3 regions of the Effusibacillus sp. SKA8 genome follow, and region 1 is predicted to be linked to each of the others. Evidence: riboswitches for the same ligand, from Rfam matches in the RefSeq annotation. Region 1 holds a riboswitch; each other region holds the start of a gene.

Region 1 (3,228 bases):
GTGCCGATCGATTTTGCATACCGGATCCATACCGACATCGGCAATCGCACGATCGGCGCTAAAGTCAACGGCAGAATTGTGCCGCTGGACTACAAGCTGCAAACGGGCGATATCGTCGAAATTTTGACCTCGAAGACATCGTTCGGCCCCAGCCGCGACTGGTTGAAGATCGTAAAATCCCCGAACGCGAAAACCAAAATCCGGGCGTGGTTCAAGAAGGAAAAGCGGGAGGAGAATATCCTCAAAGGCAGGGAACTTCTTGAGAAGGAAATCAAGAAAAACGGGTTGGATGCGTCCGACGTCTTGACGGACAAAAATTTGTCCGAGGTGATGACAAAGTTTAATTTCACCAAAGAGGACGACCTTTTGGCGGCAATCGGGTACGGGGCTGTGTCCCCCCATCAGGTCATGACGCGGCTGCTGGAAAAAGTGAAAAAGGACAATCCGGATCAGATGCGGATGCTGCCGGAGATTCGGGAAGGCCAGAAACAGCAGCGGAAGGGCGGACTTGGCGTTCGGGTCAAAGGCGTCGACAATCTGTTGATCCGTTTCTCCCGCTGTTGCAATCCGGTGCCGGGGGATGAGATTGTCGGCTATGTCACGCGCGGAAGGGGAGTTTCCGTTCACCGGGCGGATTGCCCCAACATCAAGACCGATAACGAGGAAGAGAAGCGGTTTCTTGAGGTGGAGTGGGAAAGCTCGCCCGCGATCGCCTATCATGTCGACATCGAGGTGACCGGCCTTGACCGCCAGGGACTGACGATTGAAGTCATGAACGCAATCGCGGAAACAAAAACAGAGATTACGGCCGTTCAGGCCCGCGCCGACAAACGGAAAATCGCGACGATCCACCTGCAAATCAATATTCGTAACGTGGACCACCTGCATACGGTGGTCGAGCGGATCAAGCGGATCAAGGATATTTACACGGTAAGGCGGATTATGCAGTAAAAACGAATTCATTGTTGACAGGGGTTATTCATGAGAGTTGTGGTACAGCGAGCGTCGAGGGGACGCGTTCTGGTAGATGGACAAGTTACGGGTGAAATCGGGCGGGGCTTGGTGCTGCTTGTGGGCATAACCCATGAGGACAGGGAACGGGACGCCGATTATCTGGCCGATAAAGTCGTCGGTTTGCGCATCTTTGAAGACGCGGCGGAAAAAATGAATCTGTCCTTGCTGGAAGTGGGCGGCGCCATTCTCTCCGTTTCCCAGTTTACATTGTACGGCGATTGCCGCAAAGGGCGCAGGCCGAATTTTATGGAAGCGGCGAAACCGGATGATGCCCACAAACTCTATGAATATTTTAACGACCGGCTCCGTGCGCTGGGAGCACGCGTGGAAACCGGCGTTTTCGGGGCGATGATGGCTGTCGAACTGGTCAACGACGGCCCGGTGACACTTTTGCTGGACAGCAAAAAGAACTTTTGAATTTGCAACAACTGCGCTTTTCAGTACGCGTTGATCGCAATTGGGGTATTGACGAGTCGCCAATTTGACGATATGGTGATAATGTGATTGAGAACTTTAAAATTTGGAAGCGATGAAAAACTGTCCGGAATTGGGCGCTTGGACAGTTGGGAGCGAGTAGCGCAACCGGCCAATATCTTTGGATATTGTTCGTTTTTTTGCCTTGAAGAACATCCAGGCAAGGGGAAGGCCGTCATGCTGAAACTTTTACAGGGAAACAGAGAGTTGAACGAAGTTCAACCGATTGGGGAACCCGACATCGAAACGACCGAGCGGATGAAGGAAAAACTGCGGTTCTTGCAATTGTTTCAACGAGACCTTGAAAACATGAGAGACATCAAGGATGTAATGGATGGAATACTCAGAAAAATAGCGGAGCGTCATTATGACATGATTGAACGCTTTCCGCGGTTGCAAAGCATCATAGACCAGCACAGCAATCGGGACCGCCTGACGCAAACATTCATCCGCTATTTTCAGTCGCTCTGCACCATTGAGCAAATTGACCTGCCATTTATCGACAGCCGCCTAAGCATCGGCAAAATGCACAGTCGGATTCAACTGTCGGCTGAATGGTATCTCGGGTCCTATGTCAGACTGTACGAGTATCTCGTCCCCGTTCTTGTCCATAAATATGCGAAACATCCAAAACATTTGGCTGACGTTCTGTTGTCATTCCTGAAAGTGATTACCATGGATATGCAACTCGTTATGGAGGCTTATGAAGACGAGAACAATTACAGGCACATTGAGAGCGTCTCGGGTGTGACGGAACTGATATTGAATATCGACTCTCTGAAGAAAGTGCTGGAAACCGTCCAAAACACCGCCGCCAATGCGGAAGGAATCAGCGCTGCGGCCCAGCAATTGTCCGCCTCCGTCAAAGAGGTGGCCGATTACGCCGTCCAGGTGGCCGATTATTCCGACCATGCCGTCCAGGATGTTGTCACCGGTCGGCGGGAGATTGAAGAATCCCTGCGCGGGATCCTGTCACTTGGCGATTTGTTTGCGACCATGCAGGAGAAAGTGGATTCATTGTCGGCCGCAACGGAGAAGATCTCCCAAGTGGCCGACTTCATCCGCAACATCGCCGAGCAGACGAACTTGTTAGCGCTAAACGCCGCGATCGAAGCGGCGCGGGCGGGGGAACACGGCCGGGGATTTTCCGTTGTTGCCGCGGAGGTGCGGTCGCTTGCCGACCAAACCAAACAATCGATCCACCAAATTACGGCCATGATTGAGCAGGTGCAACGGGAATCCCAGTTGGTTCGGGATCTCACCGACCAGGTTGTGAACGAACTCCGTGTCCGGGTGGAGCAGTCGCAGGATGCCATGCAAAAGTTGGGAGAAATTGTTGGCAAAGTCGAACAAACGAGCGGATTTACCAGCAACATTGCCGCCAACACCGAGGAACAGGCGGCAGCCACCGAAGAAATCACCAGGCGCATCAGCCACGTGCTGGATGACACGTTCCACGCGAAAGAACAAGTGGATACAATGGGAGAGCAAATCTATCAGACCAGTGTCAAGGTCAACCGCCTGCGCCTCGCTCTCGTTCAACAGATTGCCAGACTGCACGACCACCAGTTGGTGCGTATCGCCAAAACGGAACATCTCCTGTGGAAGTGGTGGCTGTACAACATGATGCTAGGCTACCATGTGGTCGATGAAAAACAACTCGTCGATCATCACCACTGCCGGTTAGGCCGATGGTATGACCAGGCCCGGAACCGGGCAACCTTGTCCTCCCTTGCTTCT
Region 2 (3,228 bases), on a different contig from region 1:
AATTCCGGGAACAACTGGGACCGCTTTGATCACGACCGCAGGGAATGAGAATGCATTCCGGTCAACCGAAGCAACAGCAAAAAGAAACTGGACGGCCGTTTTCGCAATGGGCCGTCTTTTGTTAACCGGAAACGTGGATTGACATGATGTGGAAACGGGTGTAGGATATATTTAGATGATTATCTAAATATCTAAAAGAGGAGATTGTATGAACGAAACGTTCAAAGCGTTGTCCGATCCGACCCGGCGGCAAATCATACGGCTGCTGCGCGGGCGGGACATGACGGCGGGGGAGATTGCGGACCATTTTTCGATGACAAAGCCAAGCATCTCGCATCACCTCAATTCTTTAAAGCAAGCAAAATTGGTTCTGGATGAGCGGCGCGGGCAAAACATTGTGTATTCGCTGAACACGACGGTGGTGCAGGAAGTGATCGGATGGTTCCTGGACATTCTGGGAACGGAGAAGAAGGAGGGCGAAAAACATGACGAACCTGAAAAATAAGTGGGGAAAAGCGGATCTGGCGATTGCGATCGTGGCGTTGATGCCGATTGTGGCGGCGGTTTTCTTGTATAACCGGCTGCCCGAAAGCATGGCCGTGCATTTCGGACTTGACGGACAGCCGGATGGCTACCAGAATAAGCTGACGTTTCTGTTGATGTACGGGCTGCTGTTGTTGGGATTGCAGTTTGTTATCAAGGTTGCGCGCTTTATCGATCCGAAACGGGAAAACTACGAAAAATTTGCAGGCGTGTTTGAAACAATCCGCTTTGCGGTTACTATGCTGCTCAGCGCAGGACTTGCTTTCGTATTGGCGTACAATTTGGGCTATCCAATCAAGATGCAGATGTTTGCATTGTTGGGCATCGGGGTGCTGTACCTGATCCTGGGTAATTATTTCGGCCGGATTCGTTTCAATTATTTTATGGGAATTCGAACTCCGTGGACGTTGGCGGATGAAGAAGTGTGGAGACGCACGCACCGGATGGCGGGGCCGGTCTGGATGGCAACAGGCCTGGTTGCGATCGTCTGCGCGTTTTTGCCGGGAGTGGCGGCTGCGTGGCTGTTTGGAATCGCCCTTGCGCTTTCGCTCGTGTCGCCTTTCGTATATTCATTCGCGGTATATCGGAGGATGAGGCGATAAGAATTCAGACTAAACTCTTTTTTCACTGTTAATCGTAAGGGGAAAATACCAAATATGAATGATTTGTGAATTGTTCGGGATAGGTCAAATCAGATAGGTCAAATCAATATTGACTTGAAACACTTCTGAATGTAAAATTATAACAAAAAAGATTGATTGTATAAATGGTTGTATAACCGAAGCGCTGAAGCGTTCCATTTGCATAATCTAATCTGGAAGCGATGAAAAACTGTCTGGAATTGGGCGCTTGGACAGTTGGGAGTGAGTAGCGCAACCGACCAATATCTTTGGATATTGGTCGGTTTTTGTCTTGGAAGAACATCCAGGCAAGGGGGAGGCGTCATATTGAAACTTTTACGGGGAAACAAGGAGTTGAATGAAGTTCAACCGATTGGGAACCCGACATCGAAACTACCGACCAGATGAAAAAATTGCGTTTTTTGCAATTGTTTAGTCGCTATGCACCATCGAGGAAATTGATCTGTCATTTATCGACAGTCGCCTATGAAGAAGAGAACAATTATGGGCACATTGATAGCGTTGCATGAATTTTGACGGACTATTTCAGCAATTCTTCCTTGCCTAGAAGAAACAAAAAAACCTTTACAAAAGTACAGGTAGATCCTATCCAATTTTGTTGTTTCCGGCGGTCTGGAGGTATACAAATGAACATACTGGTTACGGGCGGATATGGCTTTATCGGTTCCGCGGTAGTGGAACGGTTTTACAAAGAAGGCCATCAGGTTTACGTTATCGACAATCTCTCTTCGGGGAGAAGGGGAAATGTAACGGTTCCGCACAAATCATACCGGTATAACGTGAAAGACCCTGCTTGCGAGGAAGTGTTCCGCAGTGTCGGTTTCGACGTCGTCGTTCATCTGGCCGCTCAAACCGACGTTGTCACGTCCATGGAACGTCCTCGCGCAGACACGGAAACGAACATACTTGGTCTGGTCAACATGCTGTACTGCGCAAGGTTGAACGGTGTAAAGAAGTTTGTCTTTGCCTCCTCTGCAGCGGTATACGGGGAGCCGGGGCGAATCCCGGTAACAGAGGAAGATCCGTGCAACCCGTTGTCGCCATACGGTATCAACAAGTGGCTGGGCGAGTTGTACTGCGAAAAATGGCGCGAGATTTATCACCTCGACACCCTTTGCCTGCGGTTTGCAAACGTGTATGGACCGCGGCAACGCCAGACCGGGGAAGGTGGGGTCATCTCCGTTTTTCTGAACCAAGTTCGCGAAGGAAAACCGCTGACAGTCTACGGAGATGGAACGCAGACACGTGATTTTATCTACGTTGATGATGTCGCCGATGCTATCTACCGGGGCGCGACAAGCGACGCCACCGGGATCTATAATGTTTCGACGGGCAGGGAAACCAGCGTAAACGACTTGATTGAGGCGATTCGCACGTTTTCGCCGGTGGAAGGCATCACGTATCTGGAGCGCCGGCCGGGAGAAATTGTCCGCTCATGCTTGGACAACAGCCGGCTGAAACAGGATTTCGACTGGGTGCCCCTTTACTCGCTTCAGGAAGGACTGTTCTACACCTTCCAATGGCTTTCGCAGCAGGAAGTGGCCGCAACCCGGGAAGAGGTTCGTGCCGTTTCGCGGAAGCCCCGATGGATGACCATCGTTCGCCCGTATGTAGAAAATGCGCTCGCCTTTGCCGTTGTGTTTGCCCTGTCCCGGCACGATACCGGTTTTGTTCACCAAACTGCATTTGACCTCCCCCTGTTCTACATTCTGTTGATGGGGGTAATCTACGGCACACGCCAGTCGTTTTTGGCGTCGCTGGCGGTTATCGTCATGTATGTGACGGACAGTCTGGCGGACGGTCGGGACTGGGCGTCGTTGTTGTACGATCCGGAGTTTTTGTTCATATCGCCCTTATATCTGTTTTTCGGTTTTTCCGTAGGTTCTGTCATGGACAAGAAGAAACGGGAATTGACCCAGGCGCAAAACGATTTAATGCTGGAAAAACAGCGTTACAAGCTGCTGATGGACGTGTACAGAGACACCCGAAGCGCCAAGGAAGCGCTGCAGCGGCAGGTGCTGGCAAACAGGGACAGCCTGGGGCG
Region 3 (3,228 bases), on a different contig from region 1:
ACCCTTGCCACAGTCAAGTTGGACATGAGCAGTCCCGTGATCACCGTACAAATCGTCGATGACGGAAAAGGGTTTGACGTGAAAGAGAGAGGCAGGAACGAGCAGGGGCATTATGGGTTGTTGGGGATCCGGGAGAGGATCCAACTGCTTGGTGGCCAAGTGAAGTTCCGTTCACGAATCGGGGAGGGGACCAAGGTGATGATCACTCTTCCGATATCTGACAAGGAGGCAAATCAAGTTGAGCCCTCAGAGTCCGATCAAGATCGTCCTTGCTGACGATCACACGCTTTTTCGCCAGGGATTGAGGCGAATTTTCGAACTGGAAGACGATTTTGCGATTATTGGGGAAGCCATGGACGGCAACCAGGCGATTTCGCTTGCCGGCGCTTTGGCCCCGGATGTGATCCTGATGGATATCAACATGCCGGGAAAAAACGGGGTCGAAGCGACAAAATTGATTAAAGAAGCGCACCCGGGGGTCAGAGTGCTCATTCTGTCCATCCATGACGATGAAGCTTACATATTCGAATCGATCCGGGCAGGTGCAAACGGATATTTGCTGAAAGATGTCGAATCCGAAGTTCTCGTGCAAGCGGTGCGGGAAGTGGCGAACGGTACGGCATTCATACATCCGCAAGTGACGACGAAACTGTTGAATGAGTTTAAACGCCTGAGCCACAAGATGGCGGATGGCCAGGTTTTGCACGAGCAGACCGCGGCAACCGTGGAGCGAGATTCCTGGCAGGACCTGCTGACCCAGCGCGAGATGGAAATCCTGCGTTTGATGGCGGAAGGAAAAAGCAACCGCACCATCGGCGAAACGCTGTTCATATCGGAGAAAACCGTCAAAAATCATGTTTCATCCATTCTCGGCAAACTCGGAGTGGACGACCGCACACAGGCGGTGATCACGGCTGCCAGACGCGGTTGGGTAAGGCTCTGAACGAACGCCTGTCGCAAGGCGAGCATATATTGACACCACAAAGGGAGGTGTCAGTTATGCTCGCCCTTTTCGTTTGGGCGTTGGCGACCTATGGCTTTGTCGTCGGGCTGTTGAGGTTGATCCGGTATCTCCGCGCAAGCGTTTCGTCCAACCGCCGCATCACATTGGTGCTGATCGTGTGCGACGGAGAATTTTATATTGAGGGAATCGTCAGAGTCATCGCATATAAAGCGTTCTTGCACAGAAAAGACATGCGAATTGTGGTGGTGGACACCGGTTCCCGGGATGCGACCCAAAAAATTGTCAACCGCATGCAGGAGCGGGACGGCAGAGTCCGACTGATTGAAACGGGCGAAGATTTTGATGCGGAACTGCTTAAAAATATCTGGCAAGAGGCCGGATTGGATAGTTCTTTTGCACTATTTGATCTGCGCGGATGGAAAAATCCGATAAAAATTATCCCCGGGTTGACGAGAGTTGTCGAATAGGCGAAAAATTTCCCGAAAAATAGTCCTACGGCCCTATGTACGATCCAGTCGAATCATGTAAAATAAAAGCAAGGAATGAGTCAATCATCAAGGGCAAACCTGGTCGAAAGACAGGGACGCAAAGCCATGGGTCTAAGGCTGGAAACAGTTAGGACAGCCAGGCTGCTGATTGTTCCGGTGCATTGCTCAATTCCACAAAAGGTTTCCTCATTGACCCTTTTGGAATCCCCCTACCCCCACAAAACCAAGAGGTTCTTCTCCCCGGAAGGGCCTCTTGGTTTTTTCTGCGACGGATCCATTCCCATACACCTTATGTTGTGCATTCTTTATGAGGGTTTCATGAAACCTTTATGAATTCTTAAAACTTTGTTGATACGTTAAAACTGCAAATGAGAAGGAGGTGTGCGCTTGCCGCATATCGTTTTGCTGTCCGAGGCGATCGGAGCGGGCCACGAACGGGCCGCTTCCGCGATTGAAGAGGCGCTTTTGTCCCGGTACTGGGATGTGCGCGTGACCAGGCTCAATTTGCTTGATACCTTCCGGCCGCTGACCGCGAAAGTGACGCGGGCGTTGTATTTGGAGACCTTGGCCCGCCGTCCCCGTTTATGGGGGAAATGGTACGAATGGCAGAGGGAAAAGGAGATGAACGGCATCAGCCGGTCGATTGTGCACGGGATCCTGCAAAAGGATGTGGGAGCTTGGCTGCGGCGGCTGACCCCGGATGCTGTCGTATGCACGCATCCTTTGCCCGCTTGTCTGATCGGAGAGATGAAGCGCAAAGGGCTGCGCGTGCCGCTGTGCACGGTTTTGACCGATTTTGACATGCACGGGTATTGGGCGCATCCCGAGGTCGATCTTTATTGCGTTCCGGTGAATGAGACAGCCAGTGAGCTCCGCAAGCGGCTGCATGGGGATTCGGAGATCCGCGTAACGGGCATCCCCATCTCGCGGGCTTTCGCGTATGAGCTGGCGGAAGCCGTTGCAAACCCGTCGCCAAACAAACGCGTATTGGTTATGGGCGGCGGATTGGGGATCGGTGTTCCGCAAACCGTTCGGCAAATTGTCGAGTCTGGGCACGACAATTTGATCGACTGTGAAATCACTGTCGTTTGCGGTTATAACCAGCCTTTACGGAGAGAGCTGCATTCCCGGTACCACGGCCGGCAAAACCTTAAAGTCTTCGGGTATATCCGCGAGATTCCCCGCTTGATGGCCGTAAGCGACCTGCTGGTGACCAAACCGGGCGGCTTGACGATAGCGGAAGCGCTTGCCATGAAACTTCCGATGGTGTTGTACACACCGATTTACGGGCAGGAGTGGAGAAACGGCCAATTGATGTCGGAGTTGGGAGTCGCTGTCACGGTCCGCACTGCAAGAGAGGCTGCCGATGCGGTGCGCGGTTTGTTGGAAAGCGGTTCTGACAGGGAAAACATGATCAGGCGCATGGAGACGATCAGACGTCCGGATGCCGCCATGGAAGTGGCTGGTGCGGTCATGGAAATCGCTTTGGAAAACCGCAACCGAAACACGGCGCTGCGCATGTTGCGGTAGCGGCAAAAATTCTCGATTCGGAGGTCGATTTTATTTGCGGGTTGCCCTTTTTTCGGATACGTTTCCCCCTCAAATCAACGGGGTGGCGATGACGCTTAGCCGTCTGGTCGGATACTGGGAGAGAAAGAGGATTCCGTACCTTGTCTTCGCGCCGGATGACATGGAAGCAACGGATGATTCGAAGCGCATTCGCCGCGTGCCGAGTGTTCCGTTTCCGCTCTATCCGGAATGCAGAATTCCCTTGTC

What was found. A riboswitch is a leader RNA that binds a small molecule or an ion and turns the genes downstream of it on or off. The one in region 1 is predicted to bind cyclic di-GMP.
Region 2: linked by a shared signal. The riboswitch ahead of AC4ED1_RS08260 (NAD-dependent epimerase/dehydratase family protein) and the one ahead of AC4ED1_RS07835 (methyl-accepting chemotaxis protein) in region 1 are both predicted to bind cyclic di-GMP.
Region 3: linked by a shared signal. The riboswitch ahead of AC4ED1_RS06745 (MGDG synthase family glycosyltransferase) and the one ahead of AC4ED1_RS07835 (methyl-accepting chemotaxis protein) in region 1 are both predicted to bind cyclic di-GMP.

The regions. Positions count from the first base shown of each region.
Region 1 covers NZ_JBZCSF010000007.1:98,130-101,357, reverse strand. The annotation lists gene AC4ED1_RS07845 (RelA/SpoT family protein) at 1-951, shown strand, start outside; gene dtd (D-aminoacyl-tRNA deacylase) at 982-1,431, shown strand; cyclic di-GMP riboswitch class II at 1,528-1,611, shown strand; gene AC4ED1_RS07835 (methyl-accepting chemotaxis protein) at 1,666-3,228, shown strand, end outside.
Region 2 covers NZ_JBZCSF010000008.1:34,865-38,092, forward strand. The annotation lists gene AC4ED1_RS08245 (TraR/DksA C4-type zinc finger protein) at 1-48, shown strand, start outside; gene AC4ED1_RS08250 (autorepressor SdpR family transcription factor) at 209-505, shown strand; gene AC4ED1_RS08255 (SdpI family protein) at 486-1,145, shown strand; cyclic di-GMP riboswitch class II at 1,351-1,434, shown strand; gene AC4ED1_RS08260 (NAD-dependent epimerase/dehydratase family protein) at 1,811-3,228, shown strand, end outside.
Region 3 covers NZ_JBZCSF010000006.1:51,061-54,288, reverse strand. The annotation lists gene AC4ED1_RS06760 (sensor histidine kinase) at 1-276, shown strand, start outside; gene AC4ED1_RS06755 (response regulator) at 239-943, shown strand; gene AC4ED1_RS06750 (glycosyltransferase) at 1,000-1,431, shown strand; cyclic di-GMP riboswitch class I at 1,514-1,601, shown strand; gene AC4ED1_RS06745 (MGDG synthase family glycosyltransferase) at 1,840-2,982, shown strand; gene AC4ED1_RS06740 (glycosyltransferase family 4 protein) at 2,897-3,228, shown strand, end outside.